4 regions of the Streptomyces sp. NBC_00986 genome follow, and region 4 is predicted to be linked to each of the others. Evidence: riboswitches for the same ligand, from Rfam matches in the RefSeq annotation. Region 4 holds a riboswitch; each other region holds the start of a gene.
What was found. Region 4 has a riboswitch for S-adenosylmethionine ahead of OG504_RS02195 (putative leader peptide). Riboswitches for the same ligand answer to the same signal wherever they lie in the genome.
Positions count from the first base shown of each region.

Region 1: another riboswitch for S-adenosylmethionine. It lies ahead of OG504_RS08845 (amino acid ABC transporter permease); the one in region 4 lies ahead of OG504_RS02195 (putative leader peptide).
Region 2: another riboswitch for S-adenosylmethionine. It lies ahead of OG504_RS37985 (aminotransferase class V-fold PLP-dependent enzyme); the one in region 4 lies ahead of OG504_RS02195 (putative leader peptide).
Region 3: another riboswitch for S-adenosylmethionine. It lies ahead of thrC (threonine synthase); the one in region 4 lies ahead of OG504_RS02195 (putative leader peptide).

Region 1 covers NZ_CP108733.1:2,009,980-2,015,254, reverse strand. Annotated here, with positions in the region: gene OG504_RS08865 (alginate lyase family protein) at 1-226, shown strand, start outside; gene OG504_RS08860 (alginate lyase family protein) at 254-1,504, shown strand; gene OG504_RS08855 (putative leader peptide) at 1,621-1,731, shown strand; gene OG504_RS08850 (glutathione S-transferase C-terminal domain-containing protein) at 1,800-2,684, shown strand; SAM riboswitch class IV at 2,762-2,871, shown strand; gene OG504_RS08845 (amino acid ABC transporter permease) at 3,206-4,186, shown strand; gene OG504_RS08840 (amino acid ABC transporter ATP-binding protein) at 4,183-4,980, shown strand; gene OG504_RS08835 (transporter substrate-binding domain-containing protein) at 5,057-5,275, shown strand, end outside.
Region 2 covers NZ_CP108733.1:8,484,167-8,489,441, forward strand. Annotated here, with positions in the region: gene OG504_RS37975 (cytochrome bc complex cytochrome b subunit) at 1-1,512, shown strand, start outside; gene trpD (anthranilate phosphoribosyltransferase) at 1,647-2,711, shown strand; SAM riboswitch class IV at 2,788-2,904, shown strand; gene OG504_RS37985 (aminotransferase class V-fold PLP-dependent enzyme) at 3,070-4,431, shown strand; gene OG504_RS37990 (hypothetical protein) at 4,442-5,161, shown strand; gene OG504_RS37995 (Lrp/AsnC family transcriptional regulator) at 5,158-5,275, opposite strand, start outside.
Region 3 covers NZ_CP108733.1:6,649,253-6,654,527, reverse strand. Annotated here, with positions in the region: gene groL (chaperonin GroEL) at 1-351, opposite strand, end outside; gene OG504_RS29800 (cold-shock protein) at 692-898, opposite strand; gene OG504_RS29795 (MoaD/ThiS family protein) at 1,330-1,605, opposite strand; gene thrC (threonine synthase) at 1,699-3,003, opposite strand; SAM riboswitch class I at 3,019-3,165, opposite strand; gene OG504_RS29785 (glucosyl-3-phosphoglycerate synthase) at 3,356-4,300, shown strand; gene OG504_RS29780 (trehalose-6-phosphate synthase) at 4,406-5,275, shown strand, end outside.
Region 4 covers NZ_CP108733.1:525,582-530,856, forward strand. Annotated here, with positions in the region: gene OG504_RS02180 (NtaA/DmoA family FMN-dependent monooxygenase) at 1-371, opposite strand, end outside; gene OG504_RS02185 (MerR family transcriptional regulator) at 800-1,240, opposite strand; gene OG504_RS02190 (MDR family NADP-dependent oxidoreductase) at 1,270-2,289, opposite strand; SAM riboswitch class IV at 2,463-2,576, shown strand; gene OG504_RS02195 (putative leader peptide) at 2,610-2,735, shown strand; gene OG504_RS02200 (ABC transporter substrate-binding protein) at 2,974-4,596, shown strand; gene OG504_RS02205 (ABC transporter permease) at 4,600-5,275, shown strand, end outside.

The sequences.
Region 1 (5,275 bases), 1.5 Mb from region 4:
CGGAGCCGCTGTCACCCTCCCGACCCTGCTGCGGCTGAAGCGCGTTGGGACCGCCTTCAGCGCGGCGCTGTCCACCGATGACGGTGTCACCTGGACCCCCCTCGCCGACGGAGAGATCCCCGGCTTCGGTGACGCCCCCTACCACGTCGGGCTGGTGGTCTGTTCGCGCAGCCAACTGGTCCGCTGCACCACCGAGTTCGACGAGGTGAGCATCACGCCCACCTGATCCTTCATGGATTGGAGATGCACCGCAATGAGCCGCACGTCCCCCCACGAGCACCTCCGCGGAACCGAGTTGAGCCGCCGCGGTCTCTTGAAGACCGCGGGCGGGCTCACCGCAGCCGTCGCCCTGGGCGGCGCCACGGTGGCCACGACCGCGCACGCGGCCCCGGCCACGTTCACCCACCCCGGCATGCTGCACAACGCCGGCGACATCAACCGCGCCAAGGTCAGGGTCGCGGCGGGAACCGACCCCTGGCTGTCCGGCTGGAGCAGGCTGACCGCCAACTCCCACTCCCAGTCGACCTGGACGAACCGGGCGACGGCGACGATCATCCGAGGCGGCACGGGACAGAACTACAGCCTCCTCTACAACGACATCGCCGCCGCCTACCAGAACGCCCTGCGCTGGAAGGTCGGCGGCACCGAGGCCAACGCGGTCTGCGCCGCGAACATCCTCAACGCCTGGTCCACGAAGCTCACTTCGATCGGCGGCGACGCCGACCGGTTCCTCGCGGCCGGCCTCTACGGCTGGCAGTTCGCCAACGCGTGCGAACTCATGCGGGACTACTCCGGGTTCGACCTCGCCGCCGCGCAGGAGCTGATGGCGAACGTCTTCTACCCGATGAACAACAGCTTCCTGACCAACCACAACGACGCCTGCATCACCAACTACTGGGCCAACTGGGATCTGTGCAACATGGCGTCCGTGCTGGCCATCGGGATCCTCAACGAGGACTCCGCCAAGTACGACCAGGCCGTCACGTACTTCAAGTCCGGTGCGGGCAACGGCTCCATCGCGCACGCCGTGCCGTATCTGTACACCGACGCGGACGGCTACGCGCTGGGCCAGTGGCAGGAATCGGGCCGCGACCAGGGCCACACCGTCCTCGGCATGGGCCAGATGGGCGCGATCTGCGAGATGGCCTGGAACCAGGGCGACGACCTGTACTCCTACGACAGCCGCCGCTTCATGAAGGCCGCCCAGTACGTCGCGAAGTACAACAGCGGCAGCGACGTGCCCTACACCACCTACACCTGGGGCACCGGACAGAGCTGCGCCCAGTCGTCCCAGACGGTGATCTCCTCCGCCTCGCGCGGCCAGATCCGCCCGGTGTGGGCGATGCTCCACTTCCACTACAACCGGCGGATCGGCCTCGACGACAAGAACATCTCGGCCATGTACTACAACCTCGTCGCACCCGAGGGCGGGGGAGGTGACTACGGCTCCGACAGCGGCGGCTACGACCAGCTCGGGTTCGGCACCCTGATGTACGCGAAGTAGCCGCCCTGCATGTCCACGGGTCGGGCATCGGTGCCCGACCCGTGGACGCCCTCTTGACCCCGGGCGACGGCGGATCGACACTCCAGTAGGGAATCCTAGTGAACAGGTAGGGAAACATGGGGCTTGAGCCGGTCACCACTCGTCGCGTGGGCCGTTCGCCTCTTCTGACCTCCCGCCGTCACATCGACCTGCTGCGGGTCTGCAGCGCGCTGAACCCCCTGCGCTGAACCCCCGTCCACCGCACGACGACGCTTCCGCCGCGCGTACGTCCACGCGCCCGTACCCGGGGAGTCCCATGTCCAGCACGCCTCTCGCCGCCATCCCCTCACCCCGGTCCGCCCCCACGTTCCGGGGCCGGATCGGACGCGACGCGCGCAGCGGGCACTACGCCGTGCCGCGCCGCTACCGCCTCCATCTGTCCACCGCCTGCGCCGACGGCCTGCGCATCGCCGTCACCCACAGCCTGCTCGGCCTCGACGAGAGCTGTCCGGCCGTGTTCCTGTCCGCCGTACCCGACTGTCCGAGTGGTGGACACTCCGCGCTGCGCCCGCTCTACGAGGCGAGCGCGCACCGGTACTCCGGACCCGCCGCCGCGCCGGTGCTCAGCGACGACTGGTCCGGCCGGATCGTCAGCACGCATGCCCCCGACATCACGCGCGACCTCGCCCGGCACTTCGGCGAGGGCGGACCCCAGCTGTACCCGTGCGGCGCCGAGTCGGAGATCGAGGCCGTCGAGCGGCTGTGCGCGGACGGCATCGAGGACGCCGCGCAGCGCGCCGGCGCGGCCGGTGTCGAGCAGGAGGAGCGCGACGAGGCGGTCGCCCGGCTGCTGGAGACGCTGGGCTCGCTGGACCGGTGGCTGGACGGCCGCGAACACATGATCCGCGACGAACTCACCGCCGCCGACGTCGAGTTGTGGGTGTCCCTGGTCCAACTCGACACCGTGCACCGCAACCACCTGGACGCCGCCGCCGTCCAGCGCATCGCCGACCACCCCCACCTGTGGGCCTACGCCCGCCGCCTCGCCGCCCACCCGGCCTTCGGCACCCACCTCGACCTCGACGGCATCGCCCGCCGTCACCACGCCCACTGCCGGGGCCTGGAGGCCGCCGGCGCGGCTGTCCAGATCCTGGACTGGGCGGCCCACGCGGCGGACGAAACGGGAGCTTGCCGCAGCTGAGCGCGGTCTGTGCCGTCCAGTTGCTGGACGGCCATTGACATACGTTCGGACAATTGTCTTAACTTGCGAACCAGAACGGTCATGAGTGTCAGCGACAGGCCCTGGCTTGCTGACCGGCAACCCTCGCACGCGGTGGGGTGCCCCAGGTGACGACCGGACCGGATGACCTTTTCGGTAAGCGCGAGGCCCCGCGGGGCCGGAACAGTGACGGGTGACGCCATGTACGCAGCTCTCAGGACGGCCACATGCCGCCCGCAGGGCTGCGTACGGTCGTACGCCAACCTGTTCGTCGCCGACCGTGCTGTCGATCTGCTCCGGGTCAGCAGCGCACTGTGTACCGCGTCGGGCCGCGCCCGCTGTCGGGCCTGACGACCAGTCGGCCGACGCACCTCTGACGCACACCCGATCCCGTCGGTGTGCCTGCCCCCTCCCCGCCCCCGGTCCCGTGCACCCGCGCGTGCCGTCCGCCGTCGCGCGTCCACCGCCACGGACCGGGGTCTGTGAACCTGCCGGAGCCCTCCATGACTGAACCCCCGGGCACCACCGTGTCCCTGGCCGACGCCCCGTCCGCCGACGCCCCGTCAAAACCCCTGACAGCACAGCGAGTTCAGCCGCTGCGCCGGCCCGGCCGGTGGATCGTCACCCTGGTCGTGCTGGTACTGGTCGCCCAGTTCGTCCACGGCCTGGCGACCAACCCCTTCTACCAGTGGAGCCGCTTCGGTTACTGGTTCCTGCGCCCGACGATCCTCGACGGACTCGTCATCACCCTCGAAGTAGCCGCACTCAGCGCGGTGTTGGGCCTCCTCGGCGGCATTCTGCTCGCCCTGGCCCGACTCTCGAAGAGCCCCGTGCTGCGCGCGACGAGCTGGACCTATGTGTGGGCCCTGCGCTCGATCCCGCTCATCGTGGTCCTGATCTTCCTCTACAACTTCAGCGCCCTGTACCAGACGCTCAGCATCGGCGTCCCCTTCGGCCCCGCCTTCTTCTCCTTCGACGAGTCGAAGCTGGCCACCGACATGGCCGTCGCCGTCGTAGGACTCAGCCTCAACGAGGCGGCCTACGCGGCCGAAGTGGTCCGCGGTGGCATCCTCTCCGTCGACCAGGGCCAGCACGAGGCGGCCTCCGCCCTCGGCCTGCCCAAGGGCTACCAGTTCCGCAAGATCGTCTTCCCGCAGGCGCTGCGCTCCATCACCCCGAACTACGTCAACCAGCTGATCGGCCTGATCAAGAGCACCTCGCTGGTCTTCTACGTCTCGTTGCTCGACCTGTTCGGCTCCGCGCAGACGATGGGCTCCACCTACCCCGGCGACATCGTGCCGCTGCTCCTGGTCGTCACCGTCTGGTACCTGATCCTGACCAGCGTCGTGTCCGTCATCCAGTTCTACGTCGAGCGGCACTACGCCCGGGGCGCCACCCGCTCCCTGCCGCCGACCCCGATCCAGAAACTCCGCACCGGTGTCACCGACCTGCGGGCCCGCATCCGCAGGGAGGCCGCCGTATGACCACGAACACCGCCGAACCGCCGGCGGACATCACACCCGCCGCCGTAGAGGTGCACGACGTGCACAAGTGGTACGGCGCGCACCGGGTGTTGGACGGCGTCGACCTGACCGTACGGCCCGGCGAGGTCACCGTGATCCTCGGCCCGTCCGGCTCCGGGAAGTCCACGCTGCTGCGGGTCATCAACCACTTGGAGAAGCCCGAGATCGGCTACGTCAGCGTCAACGGCGAGCTGATCGGAGTGCGGCAACAGGGCGGCAGGCTCAAGGAGTTGAGTGAGCGGGCCATCCTCGCGCAGCGCAGCCGGATCGGGTTCGTCTTCCAGAACTTCAACCTCTTCCCGCATCTGACCGTGCTGGACAACGTGGCCGCGGCACCCGTCGCCACCGGCAGGCTCGGCAAGCCCGAAGCCCTGGAACTGGCCCGGGAGTTGCTCGGCCGCGTAGGTCTCGCCGAGAGGACCGGGGCCTACCCGAGGCAGCTCTCCGGCGGCCAGCAGCAGCGCGTGGCCATCGCGCGCGCCCTCGCCCTGCGTCCCGGGGTCATCCTCTTCGACGAGCCGACCTCCGCCCTCGACCCCGAGCTCGTCGGTGAAGTCCTCTCCGTCATCAAGGACTTGGCGACCAGCGGCACCACCCTCGTCATCGTCACCCACGAGATCGGCTTCGCCCGCGAGGTCGCCGACCGGGTCGTCTTCATCGACGGCGGAAAGATCGTCGAGCAGGGCCCGCCCCACGAGGTCCTCGACAAGCCACAGCACGAGCGGACCCGGGACTTCCTCAGCAAGGTCCTCTGAGCCACCCGCACTGAGCCCTTCAGCAACCCCGCACTTCCCCCTTCAGCAGCCCTCAACACCGAGCCTAGGAACAGCCATGCCCACTCCCAGCCTTCGCGGCAGAATCACTCGCGGACTCACCGCGGGAACCGTCCTCGCCTCCCTCGCCGGCGGGCTCGCGGCCTGCGGCGGCGACAGTGACGCGGCCACCACCGGCAGCGCCGCCTCCGGCACGGTCACCGTGGGCGCTCTCTCCAACGGTGCCGCCAAGGAGGCGACACTCAAGGTCGCCGAAGTGAAGTCGATCAGCGCCGAG
Region 2 (5,275 bases), 8.0 Mb from region 4:
TTCCCCGACCACTGGTCGTTCATGTTGGGCGAGGTCTGCCTCTACAGCTTCATCATCATCATCCTCACGGGTGTGTATCTGACGCTGTTCTTCCACCCGTCGATGAACGAGGTGACGTACCACGGCAGCTATGTCCCGCTCCAGGGGCAGCTGATGTCGGAGGCGTTCAACTCGACCATGCACATCTCCTTCGATGTGCGCGGTGGTCTGCTGATCCGGCAGATCCACCACTGGGCGGCGCTGATCTTCCTCGCCGCCATGTTCGTGCACATGATGCGGGTGTTCTTCACGGGCGCGTTCCGCAAGCCGCGTGAGGTCAACTGGCTGTTCGGCTTCCTGCTGTTCGTCCTGGGCATGTTCACCGGCTTCACCGGTTACTCGCTCCCGGACGACCTGCTCTCCGGCACCGGTGTCCGCTTCATGGAGGGCGCGGTCCTGTCCGTGCCGATCGTCGGCACGTACCTGTCGTTCTTCCTCTTCGGCGGCGAGTTCCCGGGCGGCGACTTCGTCGCACGGTTCTACTCGATCCACATCCTGCTGCTGCCGGGCATCATGCTCGGCCTGGTGGTCGGCCACCTGATCCTGGTCTTCTACCACAAGCACACGCAGTTCGCGGGCCCCGGAAAGACGAACAACAACGTCGTCGGCATGCCGCTGCTGCCGGTCTACATGGCCAAGGCCGGAGGCTTCTTCTTCCTGGTCTTCGGTGTCATCGCGGCCGTCGCGGCGATCGCCTCGATCAACCCGATCTGGGCCATGGGCCCGTACCGTCCGGACATGGTGTCCACGGGCGCTCAGCCCGACTGGTACATGGGCTTCTCCGAGGGCCTGATCCGCTTCATGCCGGGCTGGGAGATCAACTTCTGGGGTCACACGCTCGTCCTGGGCGTGTTCATCCCGCTGATCATCTTCCCGCTGGTCCTGGTCGCGATCGCGGTCTACCCGTTCATCGAGGCCTGGGTCACCGGCGACAAGCGCGAGCACCACATCCTGGACCGCCCGCGCAACGTCCCGACCCGCACGGCCTTCGGTGCCGCGTGGATCTCGTGGTACTTCGTCCTGCTCGTCGGTGGCGGCAACGACATCTGGGCCACGCACTTCCATCTGTCGATCAACTCGATCACCTGGGCTGTGCGCGTCGGCTTCTTCGTGGTGCCGGTGCTGGTCTTCATCGCCACCAAGCGGGTCTGCCTCGGCCTCCAGCGCCGCGACCGGGACAAGGTGCTGCACGGCCGCGAGTCGGGCATCATCAAGCGCCTGCCGCACGGTGAGTTCGTCGAGATCCACGAGCCGCTCAGCCAGGACGCGCTGCACACGCTCACCGCGCACGAGCAGTACGTGCCGGCCGCGATCGGGGCGACCGTCGACGAGAACGGTGTCGAGCGCAAGGTGAAGGGCTCCGAGAAGCTGCGCGCCAAGCTGAGCGAGGCGTACTACGGCGAGGAGTCCCAGATCCCCAAGCCCACCGTCGAGGAGTACAAGGAGATCACGAGCGGCCACGGCCACCACTGATCGCTGAGGCGTCGCCACGCCACAGTCGAAGGGCCCCGTCCGAACACCGGACGGGGCCCTTCGCCGTGCCCCGCCCTGGATAGGGTGGGGACGCGTATTTGAACCATCCTTCTACGACACTCAGGAGCGGCCGTATGAGCGCTGTGACCCCCGCTGGAGGCGACACCGCGGCGGCCCGTTCCTGGCCCGACGTACTGAGCGCGCTGCTGGCCGGACAGGACCTGAGCACCGCCGACACGGCGTGGGCGATGGACCGCATCATGAGCGGTGAGGCGGCCGACGCCCAGATCGCGGGCTTCCTGGTGGCGCTGCGGGCCAAGGGCGAGACCGTCGAGGAGATCAACGGCCTCGTCGAGACGATGTACGCCCACGCGAAGCCGCTGGACATCCCCGGGCCGGCCGTCGACATCGTCGGTACGGGCGGCGACCGGGCCAAGACGGTCAACATCTCGACGATGTCCGCCATCGTGATCGCGGGCACCGGTGCGAAGGTCGTCAAGCACGGCAACCGCGCCTCGTCCTCGGCGAGTGGTTCCTCCGATGTGCTGGAGCGGCTCGGCATCAACCTGGAGCTGTCGCCCGAGCGGGTCGCGCAGGTGGTGGAGGAGGCCGGGATCACGTTCTGCTTCGCGGCCAAGTTCCACCCCACGATGCGGTTCGCGGGCGCGGTCCGGCGGGACCTGGGGGTGCCGACCGCGTTCAACCTGCTCGGTCCGCTCACCAACCCGGCCAAGGTCACCTCGTCGGCGGTCGGCTGCTTCGACACCCGCATGGCCGGGCTCATCGCGGGCGTGCTGGCCGAACGCGGCTCCTCCGCCCTGGTGTTCCGCGGAGACGACGGCCTCGACGAGCTGACGACCACGGCGACCTCCCGGGTGTGGATCGTCCGCGAGGGCAAGGTCACCGAGGAGGCCTTCGACCCTCGGGACGTAGGCCTCGAACTGGTCCCCGTGGAAGCCCTGCGCGGCGCCGACCCCGAGTACAACGCGGACGTGGCCCGCCGTCTCCTGGACGGCGAGACGGGCCCGGTACGGGACGCCGTACTCCTGAACTCGGCGGCGGCCCTGGTGGCGCTCGAGGCCGGGGACGGGCCGCTGGCGGACCGGATCAGGGCCGGGATGGAGAAGGCGCGGGAGTCGATCGACTCCGGGGCCGCGAAGCGCACGCTGGAGCGCTGGGCGGCCGCCAGCAACGCATAGCGGTAGGGCGGTCGTCGTCCCGCGATCCGGACACGGGTTGCGGGACGACGATCACCTCGCGTAGGTTTTCTGACCAGGTCATGAGTGACAGTCATGAGGCCCCGGCCGACTGTCCGGCAACCCTCCGTCCGTGGCGGGGTGCCCCGGGTGAAGACCAGGCCGTAGGCAGCGAGGTCTGCGGCAAGCGCGGGCCCCTCGAAAGACACCAGGGGTCCTGGTCATCGAGGGAGCTCTCTGTGAGCAAGCGAATGCGATAGGACGCGAAGCCCCCACTCCGCACATCCCCCTTCACCCTTTCCTGCGCCGAAGCCCTGTCCGCTCGCGCAGTGAATTCGCCTGCCTCTCACGGGAGTTCGCCATGTCTGTCTCCACCGTTGCCGCCACCCAGACCATTTGTGCACCGCTGCCCGTTCTCGGCCGGGATGTCACCGTCCCGCTCGTCACGGGCGGCGAAGTCACCTACGCGGCGCTCGACTACGCGGCCAGCGCCCCCGCCCTCCAGCGCGTCTGGGACGACGTGGCGGCCTACGCCCCGTACTACGGCAGCGTGCACCGAGGCGCCGGCTACCTCTCGCAGCTCTCCACCGACCTGTTCGAGAACGCACGCAGGACGGTCGAGGAGTTCCTGGACTGCCGCCCCGACGACCAGCTGATCTTCACCCGCTCCACGACGGACTCCCTGAACCTCCTCGCCGCGGCCCTCCCCGCCGACTGCCAGGTCTTCGTCTTCGAGACCGAGCACCACGCGTCCCTGCTCCCCTGGAAGGACGCCCGGGTCACCTACCTCAACGCCCCGCGCACCCCGGGCCAGGCTGTCGACACCCTGCAGCAGGCCCTTGCCGCCCGCGACCCTCAGGGCCCGGCCCTGGTCTGCGTCACCGGCGCTTCGAACGTCACGGGCGAACTGTGGCCGGTCCGTGAACTGGCCGCCGCGGCTCACGCCCACGGCGCCCGTATCGTCCTGGACGCCGCCCAACTCGCCCCGCATCACCCGGTGTCCGTCCAGGACCTCGACGTCGACTGGATCGCCTTCTCCGGCCACAAGCTCTACGCCCCCTTCGGCTCGGGCGTCCTCGCCGGCCGCGCCGACTGGCTCCAGGCGGCCGACCCCTACCTCGCGGGTGGCGGCGCCAGCCGCAAGGTCACGCGGCGCGAGGACGGGGGAGTGGACGTGGAGTGGCACGAGAGCGCTGCGCGGCATGAAGCGGGCTCTCCCAACGTGATCGGTGCCTACTCCATCGCGTCGGCCTGCAAGGCGCTCACGGAGGCGGGCTTCGACACCCTGGTGGCCCGAGAGCAGCACCTGATCGAAAAGGTACGGGCGGGCTTGGCGGAGGTCCCGGAGGTCAAGGTCCTCTCCCTGTTCGGCGACGACGCCCCACGAGTCGGGGTCATCTCCTTCGTGGTCGACGGCTGGAACAGCTCCCACTTCGCCGCCGCCCTCTCCGCCGAGTACGGCATCGGAGTCCGAGACGGCCTCTTCTGCGCCCACCCCCTCGTCCGCACCCTCCTGGGGTCCGACCCTCAGACCCAGGGAGAGTGCGGCGCCCCCGAGGCCGCGCCGGGCGAGAAGTCCCTCAACGCGATCCGCGTGAGCTTCGGCGCGGGCACTCCCGACGAGCACGTGGACCGTTTCATCACGGCCGTACGGGAGCTCGTGACCGACGGCGCCAAGTGGAACTACCGCACGGAGGACGGCCGTTGCGTGCCTGCCGTGTGACCATCCAGGGGTGGGGATTCCACCTGGGGTGAGTGGAGCGGCGGCGGCCGAAGGCCTGGGCGAGCTGCTGGGCGAGGCGGTCGTGCGGCGTGCGCCGCGTCTCCTCGGCGGGAAGCGGGTCTACCTGTACGAGGAGGGGCTCGTCCTCGGGTCCGGTGTGCGGGTCCGTCGCTGGGCGGACGTGACGCGCTGGCGCTCCACCGTCGACGTGATCGTCACCAGCAACGAGCAGAACGACAGGGCTTGGTACACCTTGGCCCATCGACACCTGCTGCGGTTCGGCGACGGGACGGAACAGGGCTTCCTGCTCGACGAGCGGCGGACCGAGCTGAGGCCGATGGTCGCCGAGCCGTTCGAGAACCGGGGCATCCGGTACGCCGCCGAGCACGTCCGGAAGCGGGTGGCCGCCGCCCAGGCACCGGCGATGCTCGACCGGATCGAGAAGGGCCGGCAGGTCACCTTCGGCCCGCTCACGGCGGACGCGCACGGGGTGTTCGTACCGGGCGGGCTGCTGGTGTACCGCTGGGCCGAGATGCGGGAGCCGTATCCCGCCGTCAACCTGCCGGACTTTCCCGTGCCGTCGTCATGGTGGCTGCGGCCACGAGACGTCCGGCTTGTGCTGCTGGGCAAGGACGGAGACGGCAACCCGCACCGCACCGAGGTACCGGCCTGGGAGGTCGTGAACTGGGGCGCGCTGGTCACCCTGTGGAAGCGGCTGCGCGCCGGCTAGGAGTCCAGCCCGATCGCGAACGCAGCCTCCAGGTCATGCTGGGAGTACGTCCGGAACGCCACATGCGTATCCGTCCCCTCGACCCCGGGGATCTTGGAGATCCGCCCAGGAATC
Region 3 (5,275 bases), 6.1 Mb from region 4:
GCGCTTGAGGGCCATCGGGTTGGCGCCCGCGGCTACGTTGCGCAGACCCTCCTTGACGAGGGCCTGGGCGAGGACGGTCGCGGTGGTCGTACCGTCACCGGCGACGTCGTCCGTCTTCTTGGCGACTTCCTTGACCAGCTCTGCGCCGATCTTCTCGTACGGGTCCTCGAGCTCGATCTCCTTGGCGATGGAAACACCATCGTTGGTGATCGTGGGGGCGCCCCACTTCTTCTCGAGGACGACGTTGCGGCCCTTGGGGCCAAGGGTGACCTTGACGGCGTCGGCGAGCTGGTTCATCCCGCGCTCGAGACCGCGCCGTGCCTCCTCGTCGAACGCGATGATCTTGGCCATGTGAAGTGGTCCTCCCGGACTGGGGTGGATTGCTCCGGACCGCGCTGGCGCCCGCGACGGACGGCCTGCCTGCCCCGTGGTTCCTTGCACCACCTGGCCTGCGGGCCTCACCGACCCGGTCCTTCGTTATCACTCTCACCTTCAGAGTGCTAACGCCAATGATTAGCACTCGGCATGGTCGAGTGCAAGCGGCTCCCAGGTTCTGGGCCCCTCCTTCGCGGGGCGCGCGAGGTGCGCACGGGGCATGCCGAAGGGCCCGTACCCCAGGAGGTGACCCCCCAGGAGTACGAGCCCTTCGGTGAGGAACGAAGAACGTCGCTGCTGTTCGTCGGCGCGTGCTTCAGCCGGTCGCGAGCCGGACCATGTCCGCCTGCGGCCCCTTCTGACCCTGCGAGATCTCGAAATCGACCCGCTGACCCTCTTCCAGGGTGCGGTAGCCGTCCATCTGAATCGCGCTGTAGTGGACGAAAACATCCGCACCACCGTCGACCGCGATGAAGCCGTACCCCTTCTCCGCGTTGAACCATTTGACGGTGCCCTGAGCCATGCCTAACTCCCCTATTACTGGCCCTTGCACGGACCCGCACTTCGCGGATCCGGGTCAGACCTCACCCCCCACAGGATTGGGGGCGTGCGCCGGAACGCGTCGACCGCGGCCGAATGTATCCGTCCAACTGCCGTCTGCAACAGGTCAATCCGACGAGAATTCCGGGCAGGACCGGTCGGGAATATACGGAGAATTCGTCCGACTTCAGGGCAAGTCGGGCCCGATAAAGGGAACATAACGCGCAAAAGGAATGCACACTTTGGCTACTTCTCATCGCACGCGGAGCGGGTACTCATATGCGTCCGGCATGCGGAGTGGAGCGGGTTCCCCAACTGTACCCCGCTCAACCCTACAGAATTGCCCCCTCCGCTTCTCTCACGGAGGGGGCAATTCGATGAACTCTTGGTAATCGGCGTTACCGAGGGTAATTATCAGCCGCCGGCGACGGCCGGAATGATCGAGACGCCGGCCCCGTCCGGAGTGGCCGTCTCCAGCCCCTGCTCGAACCGCACATCGTCATCATTCACGTACACGTTGACGAACCGCCGCAACTTGCCCTGATCGTCCAGGACCCGGGCGGAGATCCCGGTGTGGTTCTTCTCCAGGTCGCTGATGACCTCGGCGAGGGTCGCACCCTCAGCGGTGACTTCGGCCTGCCCGCCGGTGTACGTGCGCAGGATGGTGGGGATACGGACGGAAACGCTCATGCTCAGGACCTCCGGTCAGGTACGGCTTTTGTCTTTTAGGGGCGCGGGGAACTGCGCGACCAGCCCCCACGGGCCCGCAGACGAAGAACGACGCTAGGACGCAAGCCCAGCTTCCCTGAACGACTCAAGACTCGGCCGGATCGTCGCGGTGAGCCCCGTACCGGCAACCGCATCCAACGTCTTGAGACCGTCGCCCGTGTTGAGGACCACCGTCGTCAGGGTCGGATCCAACAGCCCGTTCTCGATCAGCTTCTTCGCCACACCCACGGTCACCCCACCCGCGGTCTCCGCAAAGATCCCCTCGGTCCGCGCAAGCAACTTGATCGCGTCGACGACCTGCTCATCGTTGACGTCCTCGACAGCCCCACCGGTCCGCCGAGCGATGTCGAGCACGTAGGGCCCGTCCGCCGGGTTCCCGATCGCCAGCGACTTCGCGATCGTGTTCGGCTTCTGCGGCCGTACGACGTCGTGCCCGGCCTTGTAGGCGACGGAGACCGGCGAACACCCTTCCGCCTGCGCCCCGAAGATCTTGTACGGCTTGTCCTCGACGAGCCCGAGCTTGATCAGCTCCTGGAGCCCCTTGTCGATCTTCGTGAGCTGCGACCCGGAGGCGATCGGCACGACGAGCTGGTCCGGAAGCCTCCACCCCAGCTGCTCGCAGATCTCGTAGGCGAGGGTCTTGGAGCCCTCCGCGTAGTACGGCCGGAGGTTGACGTTGACGAACCCCCAGCCCTCGCCCGCCGGGTCACCGATCAGCTCGGAGCAGAAGCGGTTCACGTCGTCGTAGTTGCCCTCGATGCCGACGAGCTCGCCGCCGTAGATCGCGGCCATGACGACCTTGCCCTGCTCCAGGTCGTGCGGGATGAACACGCAGGAGCGGAAGCCGGCCCGCGCGGCGGCGGCACCGACCGCGCCCGCGAGGTTGCCGGTGGAGGAGCAGGAGAGGGTGGTGAAGTTGAACGCGCGGGCGGCCTCGATGGCCTGGGCCACGACGCGGTCCTTGAAGGAGTGCGTCGGGTTGCCGGAGTCGTCCTTGACGAACAACTTGCCCGCGTCGACGCCCAGTTCGCGGGCGAGGTTGTCGGCCTGGACGAGCTTGGTCCAGCCGGGGTTGATGTTCGGCTTGTCGGCCACGTCGGCGGGGACGGGCAGCAGGGGCGCGTACCGCCAGATGTTCGCGGGGCCCGCTTCGATCTGCTTGCGGAGCTCTTCGGTGTCGTAGGCCGAGAAGTCGTAGGCGATCTCCAGCGGGCCGAAACACTCCTCGCAGGCGAAGACCGGACCGAGCGGGACGCGGTGGCCGCACTCGCGGCAGGACAGCGCGGCGGCGGGGCCGAGATCGACGGAGTCGGCGGAGTTCGCGGAGTTCGTGGTGCTTGCAACAGTCTGCGCAGCCATGGAGGCGAGGCCCTTTCCTCATCTTCCTCACGACGCATTTCGCCATGAGACGGATTTGGCACCTTCCCGAGCCGGGAGCCTCGCCACATCAACGTGACAAGACCGGCTGGAGGGTTGCCGGGGCTTCAACGGGCCGTATCCCTCTGCCCCTCTGGATGAGCGGTGTTCAGTTGTGTATGCGGTTGTGTCACTTGCGTGAGCGTTGACGGCCCCCGACATGCGATGGTCATCAGCGTTGTTCAAGACTGTAACCGAAGGCCAGGACAGTTGAGTGAGCCGTCCGAACCGCGAGACGGATCACCTACACAGGGTGATCGCCTCTCGCCGAGAGAACGCAGAGGAGCCGCGCAACGTGCTGAAGGAAGTCGAGCACTGGCTGAGCACCCGCTCCTGGTCCATGACCGACCGGCCGCTCCACAAGATCCTGGCCGCGAAGCACCGCACGGGCCAGTCGGTCTCCGTCGTGCTGCCCGCGCTGAACGAGGAAGCGACGGTCGGCGAGATCGTCGCGATCATCCGTCACGACCTCATGCAGCAGGTCCCGCTCGTCGACGAGATCGTCGTCGTCGACTCCGGGTCCACCGACCGCACCTCCGAGGTGGCCGCCGCGGCGGGCGCCCGGGTCGTGCACCGTGACGACATCCTGCCCCGCATCCCCGCCGTGCCCGGCAAGGGCGAGGTGCTGTGGCGCTCGCTGCTGGTGACGAGCGGCGACATCGTCGCGTTCATCGACGCGGACCTGAAGGAGTTCTCCTCGGACTTCGTCACCGGGATCGTGGGCCCGCTGCTCACCGACCCCGGGGTCGACCTCGTCAAGGCGATGTACGACCGCCCGCTCGGCGGCGCGGCCGGACAGGGCGGACGCGTCACCGAGCTGATGGCCCGCCCGCTGCTGAACATGCACTGGCCGCAGCTGGCCGGTTTCGTGCAGCCGCTCGGCGGCGAGTACGCGGCCCGCCGCTCGCTGCTGGAGCAGTTGCCGTTCCCGGTCGGCTACGGCGTCGAACTGGGCATGCTGGTCGACGCGCTGCACCTGGTGGGCCTCGACGCCCTCGCCCAGGTCGACGTCGGGGTGCGCAAGCACCGCCACCAGGACGGGCAGGCCCTGGGCCGGATGGCCGCGCAGATCTACCGCACGGCTCAGCTGCGGCTGGCCCGAGGGCATCTGATCCGGCCGTCGCTCACCCAGTTCGAGCGAGGTCCGGACGGCTTCGAGCCGCGCACGTACTCCGTGGACACGGAGGAACGCCCGCCGATGGCGGACATCACCGAGTACCAGTCACGCAAGGTCGCATAACCGCACGGTTACAGACGCTCACGGACGGTCGTATACGGACTCGTACAGTCCGCCGACGGCCGTCCGTACGTTTGAGCGTTTCCGGGCCGGGCTAGGTTGTGCCGTATGGCTTCTACGTCGTCCCCCTCGCCCGCGTCCGGTGCCGCTCAGGTGCTCGTCGCGTCCAATCGCGGCCCGGTTTCGTACGAGGTGGGCGACGACGGTTCGCTGCGCGCCAAGCGAGGTGGCGGCGGGCTGGTGTCCGGACTGTCGGCGATCGGCCCGGACGCGGGTGCGCTGTGGGTGTGCTCGGCACTGTCCGACGGCGACCGCGAGGCCGTGCGGCGCGGGGTCGGCGAGGACGGCGTGCGGATGCTGGACATCCCGGCGGACGTGCACGCCGACGCGTACAACGGCATCGCCAACTCCGTGCTGTGGTTCGTCCACCACATGCTGTACCAGACCCCGCTGGAGCCGGTCTTCGACGCGGAGTTCCGGCGCCAGTGGGCGTCGTACGAGGCCTACAACCGGGCGTTCGCCCAGGCCCTGGCGGAGGAGGCGGCCGAGGGTGCCGTCGCGATCGTGCAGGACTACCACCTGTGCCTGGTGCCGGGGATGCTGCGGGAGTTGCGGCCGGACCTGCGGATCGGCCACTTCTCGCACACGCCGTGGGCGCCGGTGGACTACTTCCGGATGCTGCCGGACGACATCCGCGAGCAACTGCTCACCGGCATGCTCGGCGCGGACCGCCTCGGCTTCCTCACCCACCGCTGGGCGGACGCGTTCACGGCCTGCTGTACGGAGTTCACGGGCGGCCCGGGTGACACCCGGATCGGCGTCCACGGCCTGGGCGCCGACGCCGACTTCCTCCGCGCCCGCTCCCACGAGCCGGACGTGGAGGAGCGGATCGTGGCTCTCCGGGAGGAGATCGGCCAGGGCCGCAGGACCATCGTCCGCGTCGACCGCACCGAACTCTCCAAGAACATCGTGCGCGGG
Region 4 (5,275 bases):
ATCGAGGAGGTCACCAGGTTCCAGGCGGCCCGGCCGTTGCTGACGTGATCGAGAGTGCCGAACAGCCGGGCCAGGTTGTACGGGTGGTGGAAGGTCGTGGAGACCGTGGCGATCAGACCGATCCGCGAGGTGACCTGGCTCAGGGCGGACACGAAGACCAGCGGCTCCTGCGAGCCGATCGCGCCCTGGGCGTCGAAGCTGAGCAGATCGGCGGTGAACAGTGCGTCGATCTTGGCCGCTTCGGCGAGCTTCGCGACCCGGACGGCGGTGTCCAGGGTGGACCGGGTGGGATCGACCACCAGGTCGTAGGTCTCCGAGGTGCCGCCGGCTCCGGTGACGGTCTTCAGCGTCCGGGGCTGCTTCGCGCTCATGACTCGTCCATTCTCGTCCCACCGATGCCGGTGTCGTCGCGGCCGGTGGCGTTGTGGGGTGACGGAGTTCCCCGGGTGCGGGTCGACGCCCGGACACGCGAGGGTCGGTAGCGGTCGGACACGCGAGAGACGCGGGCCCGCCGTGAGAGAGCCGGTCGAACCGGTCAGCGACAGAGCGCGGTGTGGGTGAGGCACAGGTCGACGTGCCGACGCTTCGTGCGGACCGGGAGCAGAGCCGCGATACGGACCGGCCCGAAAGGCGATGTCCTCACCGTGACTCCCCTCGGTCCTGACGTCGGCACCGGACGGTGCCGCGGCGCGCAGGCGCTTCGGTCTCGTGTCCGACGCCTGTCGGGCCACCGCATGATCCCCCGACGCCGCACGGCGCTGCAAGCCCGCCCCTGTGCGGACCTTCGGCGCCGACGGTGTCAGGAACCGGCGGGAGCATCGCTCAAGGGGGCGTCGAGGCCGACGAGTTCGCCGACCAGGACGCCGAACCGCAGGTCGAGCCCGTCGGCGAGGCGGTCGCGCAGCTCCGTCAACCCACGGATACGGGCGTCGAGTTCGGCCAGTCGCCGGATGGCCACCTGCGGGACGACGCAGGTGTCCGAGTAGGGCCCCGTGCGGACCGGTGGCGCCTTGGGGCGGTCGGGCAGCGCGTCGAGGATGTCGATGAGGAGACGCACATCGCCGATGGTGAGGCCGGAGTCCAACAGCTCGCGGACGGCGTGCAGTCGGCGTACGTCCTCCTCGCCGTACTCCCGCTGTCCCGACGCCGTACGCCGTGCCGTGACCAGGCCACGCTGCTCGTAGTAGCGCAGGGTGCGGGTGGTGACGCCCAGGGCCGCCGCCGCGTCGCCGATGCGCATCAGTCCTCCAGGAGTTGGGCGGCCGGCGACTACAACTCCACGACCACCGTGCCGATGTGGTGTCCTTCGAGCAGTTCGATCAGGGCGCGGGGCGCCTGGTCGATTCCGGACAGGCGGGTGTGCGGGACGGTGACCGAGCCCTCGCGGAGCCAACGGCCGAACGTCTCCGGGTATTCCGTCAGCGCGTCCCGCTCGCGCGCGCCGCTGATGCCGCGGAGCTGGATGCCCCGCACGATGAGCGAGTAGGTGTCGATCTCGACGGGTGCCGTGATCTCACCCGATGCCTGCGCGGAGAGCGCTCCGATCAGCCCCACCCGCGCGCCGGGGCGGGCCAGGGCCAGCGCGGCCTGCAACTGCTCCCCGCCGACGGTGTCCACGACGGCGTCGATGCCGTCCGGGGCTGCTTTGCCCAGCTGTTCCTCGATCGGTTCGGCTCCGCGCAGCACGACCGCGTCGTAGCCCAGTGTCTCGATCAGGTAGTCGGCCTTGCGCTGGGAACTGGTGCTGCCGATGACCCGGCCGGCTCCGCGCTGCCGGGCGAACTGCCCCGCCAGGGTGCCGAGTCCGCCTGCCGCGCCGGAGACGAACACCGTGTCTCCGTCGCGCACTTCGGCTCCCCGAACGACACCGAGCCAGGCCGACTGCCCCTGCGAGAGGTACGCCACCGGGTCCGGCAGGACCGTCAGGTCCACGGGTTGCACCGCGTCGGTCTCCACCACGGCGTACTCGCGGAACCCCGCCCGGTGCGACACCAGATCACCGGGGCGCAGGCTCCCTCCCTCGGGGGCCGTCACCACCTCGCCGACGGCCGGAGCCGACAACGCCCCGCCGACCTCGAACGGCGGCATCGGCAGCCCGGCGGATCCCCCCATCAGGGTGCGCAGTGACGCCGCGACGCTCATCAGGCGGTTGCGGACCAGCACCTGCCCGGGTCGGGGCTCCGGGACGGGGACCTCCGCCACGGTGAAGTGGGCGGTTTCCAGGGCGCCTTGGGGACGGGAGGCGAGACGGACCTCGCGATGCGTGGCGGGGATGTTCGACGGTGACACCTGCGGGCTCCTGACGGGTTACCGGGGCGCGGCACAGCTTGTGCGGCGCCCGTCGACGGTAAAGGTTGACGCGCACGTCAAGATCAAGCCCGCGCGGAGTGTCCGGTCGATGTCGCTCGCCTGCCCGCACCCGCCATTGACGTACGACGAAGTCGCTCCGTACGATCACGACCGGCATCGAGTGTCAGCGTCAAGCCCTGGCTTGCTGACCGGCAACCCTCCGACGCGGTGGGGTGCTCCAGGTGAAAGCCCGGCAGGATCACCGACGATCCCTGCAAGCGTGGGGCCCTTGGCCGGGGCCGGAGATGTGGAGGACGGTCTTGCGACACAGCAGTGACCCGAGTGTCTCCATCGTCTCCCTGACGGCCGCGACCGTGTTCTCCCGGTTCTCGCGCCGCCGCCACATCGACCTGCAGCGCTTCACCAGCTGTCTGTGTCGCGCCTGACCGCCTTGACCACGTCCGTCTGACGTCCGTCGCGGCCCGTAGGCGTTCTCCCGCAGCCTCTCGCGGTCCTGTCCGAGTTCACGGACGGCGTCCGCAGCCGCCGCGCCCCCCTTCCCGCCTGACTCCCCCAACTGCACTGCCCGTCCTCGGCGTTGCGCCGACCGGAGCGGCACGCCCGCGCGCGCAGCCGTGATCCGCGGGGCACCCATGCGTAGTGACACGAGTAGGAGCACCCTCCGTGAGAGCACATCCGGACATCCGCCCCACCCGATGGACGGCCCTGACCGCCCTCCTGACCACCAGCGTCCTGCTCACCGCCTGCGGGTCCGGCGGCAGCGACGGCTCGGACAGCGGCAGCGGCCCGGCCAGGTCCGGTGGCACCCTGACCTTCGCGGTGGGTTCCGACGCCGGCTGCGTGGATCCGCAGCAGGTGGCCAGCAACGACACCATCTACTCGGTACGTCAGGTCGTGGACTCCCTCACCGACCAGGACCCCGCGACCGGCAAGATCGTGCCCTGGCTGGCGAAGAGCTGGGACATCAGCTCCGACGCGACGACGTTCACCTTCCACCTCAGATCGGGTGTGACCTTCAGCGACGGATCGAAGCTGACCGCCCAGGTGGTCAAGGACAACTTCGACGCGGTGCCGAAGCTCGGCGCACTGGGAACCCTCGCCGAGGGCTATCTGAGCGGCGTCAAGAGCACCACCGTGGTCGACCCGCTCACCGTCAAGGTGACCTTCCAACAGCCCAACGCCCAGTTCCTGCAGGCCACTTCGACACATTCGCTGGGCATCGAGTCCTCGGCGAGCGTGAAGAAGACCCCTCAGCAGAAGTGCAGCCAGGGAGTGGTCGGCTCCGGGCCCTTCGTGCTGAAGCAGTACGTGCAGAACCAGTCGATCACGCTGGCCAAGCGGACCGGGTACGCCTGGGGTTCCTCGCTGTGGCACAAGAGCGGCGAGGCCTACCTGGACAAGGTGGTCTTCAAGGTCGTGCCCGAGGCGGGGGTGCGGGCCGGCAGTCTCCAGTCCGGGCAGGTGGACGCGATCAGCAGCGTCGGCAGGGCCAACGAGGCGGCCCTCAAGGGCGGCCAGGTCACCCTTCAGCGACGCGCCAACCCCGGCGTGGTGTTCGGCCTCGCCTTCAACAACGCACGGCCGGTCCTGAAGGACGCGCGGGTGCGCCAGGCCATCGGGTTCGCCATCGACCGCAAGCAGATCGCCGACACCGTGTTCCCGACCGGGACCCGGCCCGCGACCAGCGTCCTGGCGCACACCACACCCGACTACGCGAACCTCTCCGCGGACCTGACGACCGACGCGGCCAAGGCGAAGTCCCTTCTGGACGCGGCCGGTTGGCAGACCGGCAGCGACGGCATCCGCGCGAAGGACGGCAAGAAGCTCAGCCTGACGGTCGACTGGATCCCCAACTCGGCGACCAACCAGCCCGCGTTGGAGCTGATCCAGCAGCAACTCAAGGCTGTCGGAGTCGGCCTGACGCTCAAGCAGCTCCAGGTCACCCAGCTCGCCCCGACGCTTCAGTCGGGTGACTACGACGCGGCGTGGAGCAACGTGACCCGGGCCGACCCGGACATCCTGCGCAGTTCCTTCTCCACCGAGCTGGCCAACTTCTACCGCCTTCCGGTGACCCCGCTGGACACCTCACTGACCGGGCAGGCGGCAACCACGAACACCACGAAGCGCGGCGAACTGGTCAAGCAGGCACAGGAGTTGCTCGTACAGAACGCCTACTACGCACCGGTGGTCGAACTCCAGACCCAGATCGGCGTGGCGGCGAAGGTCCACGGTCTGAACTTCGACGCCTCCAGCCGGATCCAGCTCCACGACACCTGGATCGGCTGACGCATGCGCCGCTATGTGATCAAGCGACTCGCCCAGGCCGTCGGGGTGCTGTGGGCGGCCTACACGGTGTCCTTCCTGATCCTCGATTTCCTGCCCGGCGATCCGGTCACCGCGATGGCCGGTGCCGGAATGGACTCCGGTCAGGTCGACCCGGCCCAACTCGCCGCACTGCGGCACGAGTACGGCTTCGACAAGCCGATCCTGGTGCAGTACGCCGACTATCTCGGCAGGGCGGTCCGCGGTGACTTCGGCGACGCGGTCTCCACCGGCCGGCCGGTGACCTCGACACTGGCCGACGCCCTGCCCCAGACCCTCCAGTTGACCGGTGCCGCACTACTGCTCGCGGTAGTCGGCGGCGGCGGTCTGGCGGTGCTGGCGACCTACACGTCACTGCGCTGGCTGCGCCAACTGCTGCTGTCATTGCCGCCGTTGGGAGTATCGGTACCGACGTTCTGGATCGGTCTGCTGCTCGTCGAGATGTTCTCCTTCCGGTTGCACTGGTTTCCCGCGTTCGGCAACGACGGGCTGCGGGGGCTGGTGCTGCCGGCCGTGACCCTGGCGATCCCGACCGGTGCGCAGGTCGCGCAGGTACTGGCCAAGAGCCTCCTCACGGCGCTGGACCAGGCCTATGTGGAGACCGCACGTGCCAAGGGCGCCGGCCGATGGCGGGTGCATGTGC